DNA from 2 places in the Thermovenabulum sp. genome. Region 1 is predicted to be linked to the other one. Evidence: a T-box and tRNA genes for the amino acid it is inferred to sense, from the RefSeq annotation. Region 1 holds a T-box; the other holds one or more tRNA genes.
The links. The T-box of region 1 lies ahead of ileS (isoleucine--tRNA ligase). A T-box ahead of a tRNA ligase gene usually reads a tRNA of that ligase, here a tRNA-Ile.
Positions count from the first base shown of each region.

Region 2: it encodes a tRNA-Ile, which carries the amino acid that the T-box ahead of ileS (isoleucine--tRNA ligase) is inferred to sense. The anticodon was not compared.

Region 1 is NZ_JBNARB010000002.1:97,106-105,173, forward strand. Features, by position in the region: gene ileS (isoleucine--tRNA ligase) at 1-2,607, opposite strand, end outside; T-box leader at 2,665-2,862, opposite strand; gene ACPLOV_RS01595 (bis-aminopropyl spermidine synthase family protein) at 2,900-3,982, opposite strand; gene ACPLOV_RS01600 (S-layer homology domain-containing protein) at 4,141-5,256, opposite strand; gene ACPLOV_RS01605 (PPC domain-containing DNA-binding protein) at 5,391-5,810, opposite strand; gene ACPLOV_RS01610 (HEPN domain-containing protein) at 5,931-6,317, shown strand; gene ACPLOV_RS01615 (SDR family oxidoreductase) at 6,324-7,112, opposite strand; gene ACPLOV_RS01620 (fumarylacetoacetate hydrolase family protein) at 7,152-8,027, opposite strand.
Region 2 is NZ_JBNARB010000005.1:94,169-102,236, forward strand. Features, by position in the region: gene ACPLOV_RS04315 (bifunctional 4-hydroxy-3-methylbut-2-enyl diphosphate reductase/30S ribosomal protein S1) at 1-446, shown strand, start outside; gene fni (type 2 isopentenyl-diphosphate Delta-isomerase) at 502-1,542, shown strand; gene speD (adenosylmethionine decarboxylase) at 1,645-2,019, shown strand; gene ACPLOV_RS04330 (CheR family methyltransferase) at 2,311-3,084, shown strand; gene ACPLOV_RS04335 (sigma-54 interaction domain-containing protein) at 3,066-4,505, opposite strand; tRNA gene ACPLOV_RS04340 (tRNA-Lys) at 4,998-5,073, opposite strand; tRNA gene ACPLOV_RS04345 (tRNA-Tyr) at 5,082-5,167, opposite strand; tRNA gene ACPLOV_RS04350 (tRNA-Thr) at 5,178-5,253, opposite strand; tRNA gene ACPLOV_RS04355 (tRNA-Ile) at 5,263-5,339, opposite strand; gene ACPLOV_RS04360 (M42 family metallopeptidase) at 5,469-6,518, shown strand; gene ACPLOV_RS04365 (M42 family metallopeptidase) at 6,509-7,525, shown strand; gene ACPLOV_RS04370 (M42 family metallopeptidase) at 7,527-8,068, shown strand, end outside.

The DNA of each region.
Region 1 (8,068 bases):
GAAGTATTCTTCCGCTACATCTATATACTCGATTTCTTTAATGTTCAGTTCGTCCTTTATTATATCCGTTAAATCCTTTATCAAGTCCTCATCCTGGGCATTCCTGAGCTGTACCATCATCTTTGACAGGGGCTGACGGTTTTTAATCTTTGCTTTGTTTCTCGCCGCTCTTCCCAGTTCCACGATTCTCCTGGCAAGTTCCATTTTATGCTCGAGAACCGGGTCAATTAACTCTTCTTTTACTTCAGGATAGTAGGTCAGGTGGATGCTTTCAGGAGCTTCAGGGTAAACTTCCCTTACAAGGTTTTGGTAGATTTCTTCCGTTATAAAGGGCACAAAGGGCGCTGCCATCTTTATGAAATCCACTAAGGCTTCGTACAAAGTCAGATATGCAGAGATTTTATCCTGATCCATCTCTGACTTCCAGAACCTCTCTCTGTTTCTTCTGACATACCAGTTGCTCATATCGTCCACCAGTTCTTCTAAAGCCCTGGCAGCCGAGGTAATGTCGTATTTTTCCAGTTCTTCCCTGACTTTTTTATTGACGCTGTTTACCTTAGACAATAACCAGCGGTCCATCTCGGGCCTTTCTTTTGGTTCGATTTTGTAAGCCTTTGGATCAAAATTGTCGATATTGGCGTAAAGTACGAAGAAGGAGTAAACATTCCAGAGTGTACCTAAGAATTTCCTCTGGGCTTCGCTAACCGCCTCTTTATAGAACCGGCTTGGTGCCCAGGGCGGACTGGAAACGTACAGGTACCAGCGCATAGCATCCGCACCCTGGTTGTTCAAAATCTCCCAGGGGTCAAGCACATTGCCTTTATGCTTGCTCATCTTCTGGCCGTACTGGTCCAGCACGTGTCCCATAACCAGCACGTTTTTATAGGACGATTGGTCAAAAAGGAGCGTCGAAATTACAAATAAGCTGTAAAACCATCCCCGGGTCTGGTCAATGGCTTCAGCAATAAAATCCGCCGGGAAGTGATTTTCAAATATTTCTTTGTTTTCAAAGGGATAGTGATATTGAGCAAAGGGCATGGAACCGGAATCGAACCAGCAGTCGATTACTTCTGGCACCCTTCTCATATCCTTGCCGCATTCAGGGCAGGAAAGGATTACTTCATCCACATAGGGCTTATGAAGTTCGATGTCTTCAAAAGGAACTTTGCTCATTTGTTTGAGTTCTTGAATGCTTCCCACCGCATGGTGATGACTGCAATCTTCACAGACCCAAATGTTAAGAGGTGTTCCCCAGTACCTTTCACGGCTCAGACACCAGTCGATGACGTTTTCCAAGAAATTCCCGAACCGTCCGTCTCTGATATGTTCCGGATGCCAGCCGATTTTCTTATTTAATTCTAAAAGCCTTTCCTTTATAGCGGTGGTTTTTATAAACCAGCTGCTTCTTGCATAATATAAAAGGGGTGTATCGCACCTCCAGCAGAAGGGGTATGTGTGCTTATACCTTTCAGCTTTGTAAAGCTTTCCGCTTACCTTTAACTCCTTAATAATACCTTTATCCGCATCTTTTACAAATAGCCCTTCCCACAGAGGAACTTCTTTTGTAAATTTTCCCTGAGCATCTACCGGTTGTAATACGGGTAAACCGTACTTTTGTCCCATCCTGTAGTCGTCTTCGCCGAAGGCGGGAGCCATGTGTACTATTCCCGTTCCTTCATCAAGGGTTACAAAATCAGCTAAAACCACATAGAATGCCCTATCTTTTTCTTTTTCAAAGAAAGGAAATACGGGTTCATATTTTTTACCTGCTAATCTCTCTCCGGGGAATTTTTCGACTATTTCATATTCCCCTTCCAAGACGGAGAGCCGTCCCTCTGCTAAGATAAGGTAATCCTCGCCCTGTTTCACCTTTACGTAGGTGTAATCATCCTTTACCGCGAGGGCCACGTTGGAAGGCAGCGTCCACGGCGTTGTTGTCCAGACCAAAAAGTAAGTATTTTCTTCATCCAATACCTTGAATTTTACAAATACCGATGGATCTTCCACCTCTTCGTACCCTTGAGCCACTTCATGGCTTGAAAGGGATGTTCCGCAGCGCGGGCAGTAGGGCACCACCTTATGCCCTTTGTACAAAAGCCCTTTTTCCCAGAATTTCTTTAATGCCCACCATACCGATTCGATATAGGAGTTGTGGTAGGTAACATAAGGGTCATCTAAATCAATCCAGAAACCTACCCTTTCCGTCATCTTCCTCCATTCCTGCTCGTAGGTAAAAACGCTCTCTTTGCATTTTTTGATGAACTCTTCCACACCATACTCTTCTATCTGCGGTTTTCCGCTAATACCCAGCTGTTTTTCCACTTCCAGCTCCACCGGGAGTCCATGGGTATCCCATCCGGCTTTTCTGTCAACCCTGTAACCGAGCATTGTCCTGTACCTGGGAATGAGGTCTTTGATTACCCTTGTCAGGACGTGGCCGGCATGGGGCTTTCCGTTAGCTGTGGGAGGCCCCTCGTAAAAAACGTAATTGGGGGCATTTTTTCTCTGTTCAATGCTCTTTTTGAATATGTCATTTTCCTTCCAGAACTCGAGTATATTTTCTTCTATGGGGACGAAGTTCATGGTGGGTTCGACTTTTTTAAACATCCTCTTTTTTTACCTCCCTTATTTTTTTGAAAAATAAAACCCGCCCTTTTAAGCAACGGAAGGGGCGGGTTATATCCGCGGTACCACCCTAATTTGGGCTCGTTTGAGATAACGGCTTTCTGCCGCTGGCGCCTACTTTTTTCGGGCCAATACTCGGGGGTGATCTTCGAAAAGCTTTTGCCCGCCGGGCTTTCACCAGACCCCGGCTCGCTTTGGAGCATATAAGCTTTCTACTTTCCCCTTCATCGCGTTTTGTGCTATAAAATTTATTAAATAATATACAATAATTTTGTTATTTTGTCAATGAAACCGGCTTGTAAATAAGCGCTTCGTTATCCAAATACAGTTCGCAGTCCTGAGGGGTATTTTCCACACCGGAAAATCCGCTTACTGTTTCGATCCTGAACATTGAAGAACGATACCAGTTCAATTCAGGCTTTACCTGGACGAAGGAGTAATCGTCCCTGATGCTTTCTAAAAGATAATCCCAGTTGACGTAATGGTTGAAATCTTCAATTATATCAGTAATAGCCACATCAAATTTGTTTAATAGCATCCTCTGGAATTCTCTCCACTTTCCAAAAGAGGACTCCGCTTTTGTTATTCCGAAATATCCGGCACATCCTTCGCCTTTTAATCCCGCAAGCCCTCTTTTCATTACAACTTCCAGAGCTTCTATAGTCTCGGGAGGATCGGTAGTAAAAGTATCAAAGGCCTTTACAAATTCCTTTGGAAGACTTTGCCTGAAATCGTATTTGTAGGCTTTTACCGGCAGCTCTAACTGTACCGCTTTTTTGTTGATGTAATTTATAATTCTATCATCAATTTCCAGAACAACAACTTCCTGGGGAAGCTCCGACAAACCGGCGGCAAGGCTAACCAGGTCATCGTCCCCCAGCACCAGAAGTTTTTTGCCCTCTAAATCCCCTCTTTCAGCCATAAGGGCTATACGGCTTATAACCGTCTTTGAAGTAACATAACCCTGGTCGTAGTCTATAATGGCCTCGGGACGATCCTTTGTCTCCTGTTCAAATCTTTTAATCAATTCGGTGAATTCAGAAAGGTCAAGACCCCGCCTTTCGCAGTGAGGACATGCATAATGCCTTTTGGGGTAAATCCTGTACATTTCCACAAATTCTTTTCCTGCCTTAGTAAAATTCAGGACACCATTCCCCTTGTTTTCCAAAAAGCCCTCTTTTATAAGGACACCCACGGTTTCGGCTACCATATTAAAAGGTTTTTGGGAAAGATAAACCACTTCCCAGAAATGCGAGCCCCTTTGAAGGCATGAAAGGATATTCTCCACATCCCTCGCGGTAGTTTTAATACCCGTCCTTCTTTCTACTTCCCGGGCAATACCCGCTATTCCGGTCATGGTCCACCTCCGCACTAATTGATTTTTTAAAGCACATAAAAGGACCCTGTATGTATTTTGCATACAAGGCCCTTACAGAAATAATTATAAAATAAATTTTATTTTCGTCAATAGCCCATTTTATGCCTTTATAAATTTATAACTCAATTTATGTTCAATTATTTTATTATTTTTACGCTAATTATATTTTTATCATGGGCTTTTATTTCCACATAAGATCCTTCTTTTAATTCCGAAAGGCGGACTTCTTTTCCATCTTTATTAACAGAAGTATTTTCGGTCAAATTAAAGGTTAAAGTGTTACTTTCGTTTAAGAGATACCATTCCTTGACCTCCAGTATCGGGCCTCTCATGTATACGGAAGCCCCTTCCTTTACCTCGCCAAAAACCAGAATATTTTTATTAACATTTTCATCCAAACCGGTGGTTTTCCCCGTTAACACATACCGCCCATTTTCGGTGTCAAGTTCATAGTGCAGTCCCTCGATATCGCTCACCTGGACTACGCCCGGGTAAGCCGTGGTTTGTTTCCCGTAGGTATACAAAGATACGGTTTTATCTTTTTCATTCAAATCCACAATTATGCCCTTTACCGTTACCGTCACCTTTTGATTATCATCATTATCACCTAATAAATCATCCAGATTGTTTATTATAACTGCCATTTCAGCCCGGGTAACGGGCTTATTGGGCATAAATAGATTTCCCGGATAACCCTTCATAAGCCCAAGATCGGTTATAACATAGACGTATCCTACCGCATCTTTGGGGATTGCATTTGCATCTTTAAAGGAAAGCCTGTCGTTCATATGGCTCTGGGCTATTGATTCCTTGCCTATTGCCCGAACTACATACCTTGCCACCTCATACCTTTTTGCAGGTTCATTGGGACGGAAATTTTTTAACTCTTCGGATTTTACAAGTCCTTTCTCTACTGCTAAAGCTACATAATAGTAGCCTTCCTTCCATGATAGCTTAACATCCTTTACTTTTTTGGGGAGCTCCGATTTAAAATCAATTTCCTTTTCCCAGCCCATTATCCTTAAAGCCATAATAATTGCCTGCAGATGGGTAACGGGATCCCTCGGTTTAAATAAGCCATTTGGAAAACCTTTTATTACTCCTTTTTCGTACATCCTGTCTATGGCAAATCTGGCCCAGTCAAAACCTTCCCCTACATCCTTAAAGTTTAGTTTTGGCTTTGCAAAAGCCGCAGGGGCTATAAAGGATACCACAAGTAAAACCATTAGAAGACCCGCTATAAATTTTTTCATGCCAACACTCCCTTTCTTCCTTATTTTCTTGCTTACATTTTATAAATACGTAAAAAAGATTAATTAAATTAAGGTGAATTGATTTTGTAACATTTTTGTAACAAAAAAACATCCCCTAATTAAAGGGGATGCCGTTAACACCACAAATTGAGGCCCGTTATCTCATCCTTTTTTCTTTGGAGCTCGGGTCCTATTAATTCTCTTATGTAAAACTCACCCGCAAAAACTTCTGTACCCTCAACTAAGTGCCCCCCAACCACATTTCCTTCTTCATCGGAAAGGGCTATATGGAGATGAAGCATAGGCTGACCGTTTAAAAGTGAAATATTTCCGCTACAGCTTATTATTTCCATCGGCTTATCGAATTCTAAATTGTAATACTTCTTCTCCCCTTGATTGTAGTAAGCGACCTTCGCCTTTTTGCAGGCGCCAATTACTTTTACAGTTCCCGCGGTGATCCCTTTTTCCCGAACAAAATCGGTCAAGGAAAGCAAAAGATCGCTTTCGTAATCAAGTCTTCCGACGAATTCCCGCCCGGCTTTGTACTCGTTCATCAGCACTGCCATCACCTCTATTTAATTTTTTACAAAAATAATTATACCATTTCACTTCCTTTTTATCTATTTTAGACAATATTTGTTATAATAAAAATATAAAAAAGAGGAGGAAGTTAAATGCATCGAGAAGTTCTTGATTGGCTCGAAAGCTCCGATTACGATTACGAAACCGCAAAAGCTATGCTTAAAGCCGGACGATATAATTACTGCATCTTCATGTGCCATCAGGCAGTAGAAAAATTATTAAAAGCGTTGATTATTCATTTGAATAAAGAATTTCCACCAAAATCTACTAATTTAATTACTTTACTAGAAATGGTTGACAACAACCCCGATAAAAATATGGAAACGATAATATTAAAATTAAATCCTCACTATATGGTATCGAGATACCCAGATGCTGCTGGAGGAGTTAATTTCAAGATGTATAATGAACAAATCGCTAAGGAGTTCTTATCCGATACAGAAAGGCTGATACAATGGTTAAAACAAAAGATGAATTAAAATAACTTAATACGCTTTCACCATGCCGCCATCGATGAGGATGATTTGCCCGGTAATGTAGGTATTTGCCGGTGAGCATAAAAATACCGTTAATTTTGCGTATTCTTCAGGCGTTCCGTATCTTCCAAGGGGAATATTTTTTGAAGTCTCCTTTCTTAACTCCTCAACGGTAATACCTGCCTTTTCCGCCCTTATCCTGTCAAGGTATTCCACTCTGGCCGTGCCGATTCTTCCAGGCCCTACTACATTGACCAGAATATTGTATTTCCCCAGCTCCTGAGAAAGGGTCTTGCTTAAGCCCACTACGCCCATCCTGAAGGTATTTGAAAGAATCAAGTTCTCCAAAACCTGCTTAACCGAAGAAGAAGTGAAATTTACAATCCTTCCTTCATTGTTTTTTTTCATATAAGGAAGTACTTCCCTTATAGTCCTGATGTAGCTTAAAAGGCAAAGTTCATAGGCTTTTTGCCAAGTTTCGTCATCAAAATTATCAAAATTCCCTGCCGGTGGACCACCGGTATTGTTTACGAGAGCGTAAACATCCCCGAAGGCCTCAACGGTATTTTTTACCAAGCGCTTTATATCATCGTAATTTGTCATATCTCCCACCGTATACAGCGGTTCTTTCCCTGTCATATCTTTTATTTCTTTTTGCGCTTTTACCAGTTCCTCCTCGGACCTGCTGAAAAGCATTACATTGGCGCCTTCCCTGCAAAATTCCAGAGCTGTAGCTTTCCCAAGGCCCGAACTGGATGCTGTCACTATTACGGTTTTATTTTTCAATCCCAGTTCCATTTTATTCCCTCCAAAATGATATATTTAATTTGACATTGTTTACTTTCTGACTTTCAGATCGACTACATTATTTATAAGAGGCTCAAAGCCATCGATCCAGCATTCGACCACATCTTTGTCATTAATCTGTACCGCTCTTGGCGTACCGGTAGAAATAATGTCCCCCGGAAGAAGTGTCATCACCTTTGAATGGAAGGATACCAGAAAGTCCGGCGGGAACTTCATATTTGAAACCGTATTTTGAGCAAAAATTTTTCCGTTTTTTACCGTTGCCACCCTTAATTTCATTACATCCTCTATTTCATCGGTGGTAACCATCACAGGTCCGAAGCTGAAAAAGGTATCGAAACTTTTTGCCCTGGTTAAATATCTGGGGTTTTTCCTTAAAATATCCTCTGCAGTAACATCGATTATAGTGGTAAACCCTGCGACACAGGAAAGCCAGTCTTCCCTCTCGACATCTTTGCAGACCTTCCCGATTATAACTCCCAGCTCAGCTTCGGCGGTGGTCTTTTCGGACTGGACGGGAATCTTTATAGCATCCATTGGGCCGATAATCGTGGTATCGGGCTTCATGAAACTTGCCGGTTCTTCATCGGGAGCTTTTTCTGCCAGATCCGAAGCGTGTTCCACATAATTTAATCCTATTCCCCAGATTTTCCTGGGCCTTCTGTATAATGGCGCGTATTTTATTTCTTCCTTAGGGATAAACTCAAGTTTTTCTATTTCTTCTTTTCCTCCTTTTTCATACCAATCCTTCATTTCATCCAATTGTCCCTTTTTGATAATTTCAAATAAATCCGAGGACCAATTTTTATTAAGTTTTTCGTTTACTAAACTTACAGAAACCGCACCTTTTGACGTAATAACTGCTGCTACTTCCAGTCCCATCAATTTTATCGTGGCAAGCCTCATAACCATTACCCTCCTTAATATTTAAAATTAATTCCCCTTTG
Region 2 (8,068 bases), on a different contig from region 1:
TTAAAGTTAAAGTTTTGAAGATAGATAAGGAAAAAGGCAAAATATCCTTGGGACTAAAGCAGTTAGCAAAGGATCCGTGGACAGAAGTTGATAAAAAATACCATGAGGGGAATGTAGTTGAGGGCAAAGTGGTAAAAATAACCAATTTCGGAGTTTTTGTAGAATTGCAACCGGGAGTAGAAGGACTGGTTCATTTATCCCAGATTTCAAAACAAAAAATTAAACATCCACAGGAAGTTTTGAAGGTAGGGGATATGGTAAAAGTAAAGGTATTGGAAGTAAATTCAAAAGAAAAAAAGATAAGTTTGAGTATAAAAGAGGCTCTTGAAGAGGAAAATAAAGTATCAGGGGAAATGGAAGATCCAAAAGAAGAAGTAAAGGAAGAAGGTCTAAAAATTACCATTGGAGAAATTTTTGGAGATCTTCTTAAAAAGTCCATTCAATAATTAAAATTTTAAAGGGGAGGATTTTAAATCCTCCCCTTTAAAAGGAGAGGTGTAATTGTCAATAATAACAAGGCTAAAACGAAAAAAAGAACATATTAAGTATTCGCTTATAATGGAAAAACATATAAAAAGGGATGTATTCAAAGATATTACAATAATACATAATTGCTTGTCGGAGATTTATTTTGACGGATTGGATATTTCTTCTTCTCTAGTAGGTGCGAAATTAGATGTTCCATTAATAATTAACGCTATGACCGGCGGATTCGAAGAGAGTTATTACATAAACAGTGCTTTGGCAGAAATTGCGAGAGAAAAAAAATTGGCATTGGCTGTAGGATCTCAAAAAATAGCTTTTAAATATAAGCATGCCCGGAAAAGCTTTGAAATTGTTAGAAAAATAAATAAGGACGGGGTAATTTTTGCAAATATTGGAACCGATTGTACTTTGGATCAGGCCAAGGAATCGGTGAAAATGATAGAAGCGAATGCTTTACAATTACATCTAAATGTGCCTCAAGAGCTATTTATGAAAGAGGGAAGAAGAGATTTCCGCGGTACCTGGGAGAGGATACGGGAGATTGCTGAAAATTTAGATGTTCCGGTTATTGTAAAGGAAGTCGGTTTCGGAATTGCCAGGGAAGAAGCATTAAAAATATTAAAAGCAGGGGTAAAGACGATTGATATTGGGGGCTCTGGCGGCACCAACTTTATAAAAATTGAAAGTATGAGGCAAAAAGTTAAACCGTATAAATTTGCGAATTGGGGAATTCCTACAGCTGTTAGCCTAATCGAAGTCTTGTATGCTGTAGAAGGGAAAGCAGAAGTTATTGCATCAGGTGGGATTAAGGATGGACTGGATGTGGCAAAAGCCCTTGCTCTGGGAGCAAAAGCCTGTGGGATTGCAGCCCCTATTCTCTACCGACTTTTAAAACATGGTAAAAAATCGGTACTAAATTATATAGATGAGATAATTTATGAACTAAAATTAACGTTAGCGATGGCAGGAGCAAATAATTTAAAGGAATTAAGCGAAAGACCTATTTATATAGGTGGAAATACGTATAAATGGCTGAAATTTAGAGGTATTTACTAAAAAATCGCAGATTTTAAAGAAAATCTATTGACATTCTAAAATAATTTGCTACAATTTAATGTGATTGATTAATTTTTTTGCAAAGGGGGCTGTGATAGTAAAATGAAAGCATTGGGCCGTCACATCTTAGCGGAAATTTACGATTGCGATCCTTTTGTTTTAAATGACAGAGATTTAATCGAAGATATTTTGGTAAAGGCTGCTCTTGAAGCAGGAGCAGAGGTCAGGGAAGTTGCCTTCCATAAATTTAGCCCGCAAGGTGTAAGCGGTGTGGTAGTAATTTCTGAATCACATTTAACTGTTCATACGTGGCCAGAACTTGGGTATGCCGCGGTAGATGTTTTTACCTGTGGCGATAAGGTAAATCCGTGGGATGCCTGTAATTATATAGCTGAAAAATTTCAGGCAAAGCATATGACAGCTTCTGAAGTAAAAAGAGGGGTTTTTGAAAAACCTGTGAAAGTGGTAAACTTTTAAAAGAGACTGAAAGAAGGGGATAGGTTGATTTATAAGAACTCAATATTTTTTGATTTTGCGTTTGATTAAGTGGAAAAATGCGGGACGGAATGTCGCGCATTTTTCTGTTTTTATAGAGAATTTATATTTAGCATGAATAATATGATAAAGAATGGTTAAAATTAGAATAGACCCCCTTTACATTAGCCCCCATGGTACACTATTGTTTTGGTTGTGTACCATGGTTTTTTTTTATTTAATTATGTATAATTACAATATATAACAAACTATAAAATGGGTGAGGGGATTTTGTTGCAGGATAAGTATTACGAATTTATTGAAAAAATAAATAAAATAACAGGAATTAACCTTTCTTTATATAAGGAAAAACAGATGAAGAGGCGTATAGAATCCTTTATCAGAAGGCATGGCTTTGAGGAATACGATGATTATTATAAATATATTAAAGATGATCAAAATAGGATAAGGGAATTCTTGAATTATCTTACAATAAATGTTTCAGAATTTTTCAGGAACCCCGCACAATGGGATATATTAGAAAAAGAGATTATTCCCAATCTAATTTTAAGCAAAAATTCATTGAAAGTTTGGAGTTCGGCTTGTGCAAGCGGAGAAGAACCTTATTCAGTAGCTCTTTTATTCAAAAAGATGAATTATAACAAAGCAGAAATAATAGCCACTGATATTGATGAGGATGCTTTGGAAAGAGCAAAAAAAGGCATTTATTATGAAAAACTAATTTCAAATGTACCTGAAGATTTAAAAAAGAAATTCTTTATTAAAAGAAAGGAAGAATATGAAATATCTGCCGAGATAAAAAATATGGTGAAATTTATGAAATTGAATCTTTTAACCGATCCATTTCCGAAGGGGATTCATTTAATTTTATGCAGAAATGTTTTAATATATTTTACTGAAGAAGCAAAAGAAATGATTTACAAAAAATTTCATGAATCCTTAGCTGATGACGGAATTTTGTTCGTAGGAAGTACGGAACAAATAATTATGCCTCAGAGATTTGGATTTTCCAGTATAAAAAGCTTTTTTTATAAAAAAATTTCATAAGTTTCTTTTTGAATGCCGTATTTTTTTATTCTATATTGTAAAGATTGCCTTTTTAATCCCAATTTTTCAGCAGCCCGGGTGATATTGCCCTGGCATTCCCGCAATGTGTCAATTATTAATTTTCTTTCAAAATCATCCAATTGCTTTAAGGCAAAACTTTTTTGAGAAATTGTGTTGTCCATCAAAGCTTCATTTAAAAAATTGAAACTTACATATTTTAAAGAGTCAAAAGTTATTATTCCATCATCCTGACAATTCATTAAGCCTTCTATAAGGTGCTCTAATTCTCTTATATTTCCGGGCCATGAATATTGTAAAAATAAATCCATTAGCTTTTTATCGATTCCTTTTATGTTTTTACCGAATTTTTTATTGTACTTTTCAATAAAATGGTTCACAAGTAATATTATATCTTCTTTTCTATCTCTAAGAGGAGGAATTTCGATATATATTACACTTAACCTGAAAAATAAGTCCTTTCGTAAACGTCCAGTTTTTAATAGAATTTCAGGTTTTTCGTTAGTAGTAGCTATAATCCTTACATCAACCGGTATATCGTATGCTGCGCCAATTCGCCTTACTACACCTTCCTGCAGTACTCTTAATAGCTTACTTTGAAGGTTTAAGCCCATACTGTTAATTTCATCCAATAATAGAGTTCCACCATCCGCTTGTTCAAATAACCCTGGTTTATTTTCTGCGCCGGTAAAACTTCCCTTTGTAGTGCCGAAAAGAAGAGCTTCTAATAAAGATTCGGGTAAGGCTGCACAGTTTTGAGCAATAAAAGGACCATCTTTCCTGGGGCTTTCTGCGTGAATGCTTTGAGCAAAAAGTTCTTTACCTGTACCAGTTTCTCCATAAATTAAAATTGAAGAAGAGGTTTTAGAAACTTTTTTAGAAAAAGCTATCAATTCTTTTATCTTTTTATTCTCGCCGATTATAGAACTAAAATTATATTTCAAGGAAATATTATTATCCTTTAAAGTTTTTGCTCCCGAAGCTATTTGTCTTAGCTCTACCACTTTTTCTGCAAGGTGGTAAATATTAGTAATATCCCTGGATATTTCAAAAGCACCGATTATGTTACCTTTTTCGATAATAGGAAAGGTGGTATTTACCGCTTTAATTTCGTTTCCTAAAAAACTTCGATATCGCTGATATCTTTTTAAAACCGGCTTTCCCGTTTTTAGCACCTGGCATATTGTGCTTTCTTCGGGAGATAAAGAAGGGTAAACCTCAAATAAGTTTTTACCAATAACCTTATCGGGATCTATCCCTTCAAATTTTCCCAATATTTTGTTGTAGAACAATATTTTGAAATTATTATCGACAATTATTATACCCTCATCAAGAGAGTTAAATATCCTCTTTATTGAATCATAAGAAAAAATGTTATGAAGTTGTTTCTCTATATCGTACATATATATCACCAATAAAATATTTCTATATTATTAATTTATTTCCTTCTTTAAGCATAATATTTCCCGGGGCATAGCAATATTTGACAGTATTTTAAAAAAGACAAATAAAACTTAGAAGGATATAAAATAATGTCATATTATGGAGGTTATAAAACAAATTTTTATTTTTTCATATAACGATTATTACATGCTCCGTTTAAAGCTCATGTTAAGCCAAAAGCTTTAAATCCTGGTCCTTCTTTAGCTAAGGACGTTTTTATTAAAGTGTGGAATAGGAAATATTTAAAAACTGGGCAAACTAAATTGAAACCGTGTTGAAATAATTGAAACCAGGGGTTAAAAAGAATTTAGACACTTATAAAAAAAGAACCCCCGGTGAAGATCCGGGAGTGCTTTGATATAAATGTGACCTGAAATGTGACCATTTCACATATATTGCCAGAATAAAAGGCATGAAAAAACCTCCCTTTTCAGGAGGTTTATGTCTTACTATGGTGGGCCATGTAGGCTTCGAACCCACGACACCCTGATTAAGAGTCAGGTGCTCTACCAACTGAGCTAATGGCCCACATTTAATGGTGGAGAGAGGTGGATTCGAACCACCGAAGGCATCGCCAGCAGATTTACAGTCTGCCCCCTTTGGCCAGCTCGGGAATCTCTCCACTTACTTAATGGAGCCGACGATGGGACTCGAACCCGCAACCTGCTGATTACAAGTCAGCTGCTCTGCCAATTGAGCTACGTCGGCATAAAATTTTGGTGGGCCCACTAGGACTCGAACCTAGAACCGACCGGTTATGAGCCGGTTGCTCTGACCGATTGAGCTATGGGCCCGAACGCAATTTATAGTATACATGAAATTAAAAAATTCGTCAATACTTACAAATAAAATTTTTAGTTATAAAATTTGAAGGAAACTAATAATAGTTGTAGAAGTTATATATTGGAAGGGAGGCAAAAAAATTGGATATTAAAGATTTATTAAAGGAAATAATAACAGATCATACTCCTTCCGGAAGGGAACCGGAGGCTGCTTTTAAAGTAAAAGAATTGTTCGGTAAATTTTTTGATGAAGTTAAGGTAGATAAACTGGGAAATATTATAGGAAAAAAGACGGGAAAAGACTCTAAATTTAAAGTTATGATTGCTGCTCATATGGATGAAATTGGCATGATGGTTACAAAAATTGAAGAAAAGGGCTTTATTAGGTTTACATTTGTGGGTGGAATAGACCAAAGGATATTACTGGGTCAGGAGGTTTTAATTCACGGTAAAGAAATTGTTCCCGGTATAATAGGAAGTAAACCACCTCATTTGCAGGAACCAGATGAAAAAAGTAAAGCTTTGAAAAAAGAAGATTTATTTATTGATACAGGGCTTTCCTACGAAAAAATTAAAGATATTGTAAGTGTGGGAGATTTTATTACTTTTAAGAGAAGACCTGTGGAACTTTTGAATAATCATTTTGCTTCTAATGCACTGGATGATAAGGCCGGTATAGCAGCAATATTATGCTGTATAGAAGAGCTAAAGAAATTAATTTTTTCCGCCGATGTGTATGGAGTAGCTACTGTACAGGAAGAAGTAGGCTTAAGAGGGGCGATAACCTCGACTTATGGTATATATCCCGATATAGGTATTGCAGTAGATGTCGGTCATGGAAATATTCCAGATTTGCCCGAAGAAGAAACTTTTAAATTGGGAAAAGGTCCTGTAATAGCTTTAGGTCCCAATATTCATCCAAAAATTTATGAAAGATTGAAAAACTTAGCCGATGAATATAAAATACCTTATCAGATTGACCCAAATCCGTCCTATACGGGAACGGATGCCTGGTCAATTCAGATAACTCGAGCCGGAGTTCCGACAGGGCTAATTTCTATACCTCTTAGATATATGCATACTACCGTGGAAACATTAAATACTGAAGATATTAAACTGATTGGAAGATTGCTTGCATTGTTTATAGCTTCTGTGGATACGGAATTTGTGGAGGGATTAAAATGTTATTAAAAAGACTTTCTGAAGCTGCAGGTGTTTCGGGAAATGAAAATGAGGTGAGAGATATTTTAAGAGAGGAATTAAAGGGATATGCAGAAATTAGAACGGATGCTTTGGGAAATCTTATATTTGAAAAAAAGAATAAGAGCAAAAGACCAAAAATAATGCTGGCAGCACATATGGATGAAGTAGGGTTAATGATAACCTCTATATTAAAAAATGGTTTTTTAAAGTTTGAAACTGTGGGAGGCATTGATGAGCGGGTACTTGTTTCAAAGATAGTTACAATAGGCCCAAATAAGGTTTTCGGAGTTATAGGTGCAAAACCCATTCACAGGCAGGAACCTAAGGAAAGGGAAAATGCATTAAAAATAAAAAATCTTTATATAGATATAGGTGCTAAAGATCAAGAGGATGCGGAAAAAAAAGTAAAAATTGGCGATTACGCTTGCTTTAATACGGAATTTGAAATATATGGTGACAGTATTGTAAAAGGAAAGGCTTTAGATGATAGAATCGGATGTTTTGTGGTAGCGGAAATAATAAAGAGGAATTATGAGGTGGAAATTAGCGGGGCTTTTACTGTTCAAGAAGAGGTTGGATTGAGAGGTTCTGGAGTTGCAGCATACCAATTAAAGCCCGATGTTTGTATAGTGGTGGAGGGAACTTTTGCTTCCGATGTTCCCGGTATGAAAGAAGAAGAATATAATACTTTACTTGGCAGGGGACCGGCGATAACTACAATGGATAGAAGCTTTATTGCTGATAAACGTTTAAGGGATAGGGTATTTGAAATAGCAAAGAAAAATAACATCGTATGTCAGCCAAGAAGGACAAATTTAGGAGGTACCGATGCGGGTAGAATACAATCTATTGAAGAAGGGATACCGACAATAGTTATTTCCGTTCCTACGAGGTATATTCATTCACCCGTTAGTATTGCTGATCTTAATGATATTAATAATACGATTTCCTTGGTCGATGCTTTAATAAACGATTTTCAAGAAAGGGGAATATAAAGTGAAAGATTTAGTAAAAATTTTAACCGAATCTTACGGTCCTTCAGGGAATGAAGAAAAAATACGAAATATTATAAAAGAATTGGTGGAGCCTTATGCAGATGAAATTAAAATAGATGCAATGGGCAACTTGATTATTCGAAAAAGAGGCCCGGGAAAGAAACTAATGTTTGCTGCTCATATGGACGAAATAGGACTAATAGTAACTAATATTGATGAAAAAGGTTTTATAAGGTTTTCTAATATAGGAGGAGTATCTCCCCATGGGTTATTGGGGGAAAGGGTAATATTTGAAAACGGTACGGTAGGGATAATAGGAGTTGAAAAATTGGAAGACATTAAAGAGCTGAAGATGAAAAGACTTTATATTGATATAGGAGCATCATCGAAAGAAGAAGCAATGGAAAAAGTTAATATTGGTGATATGGCAACATACTACCGGGAATGCACTTTCCTTGGTAAAAATATCTCTGCAAAATCTTTGGATGATAGAGCCGGATGTGCTGTACTTATAAAAGTGCTTAAAGAAGTAAAAAATCCAAA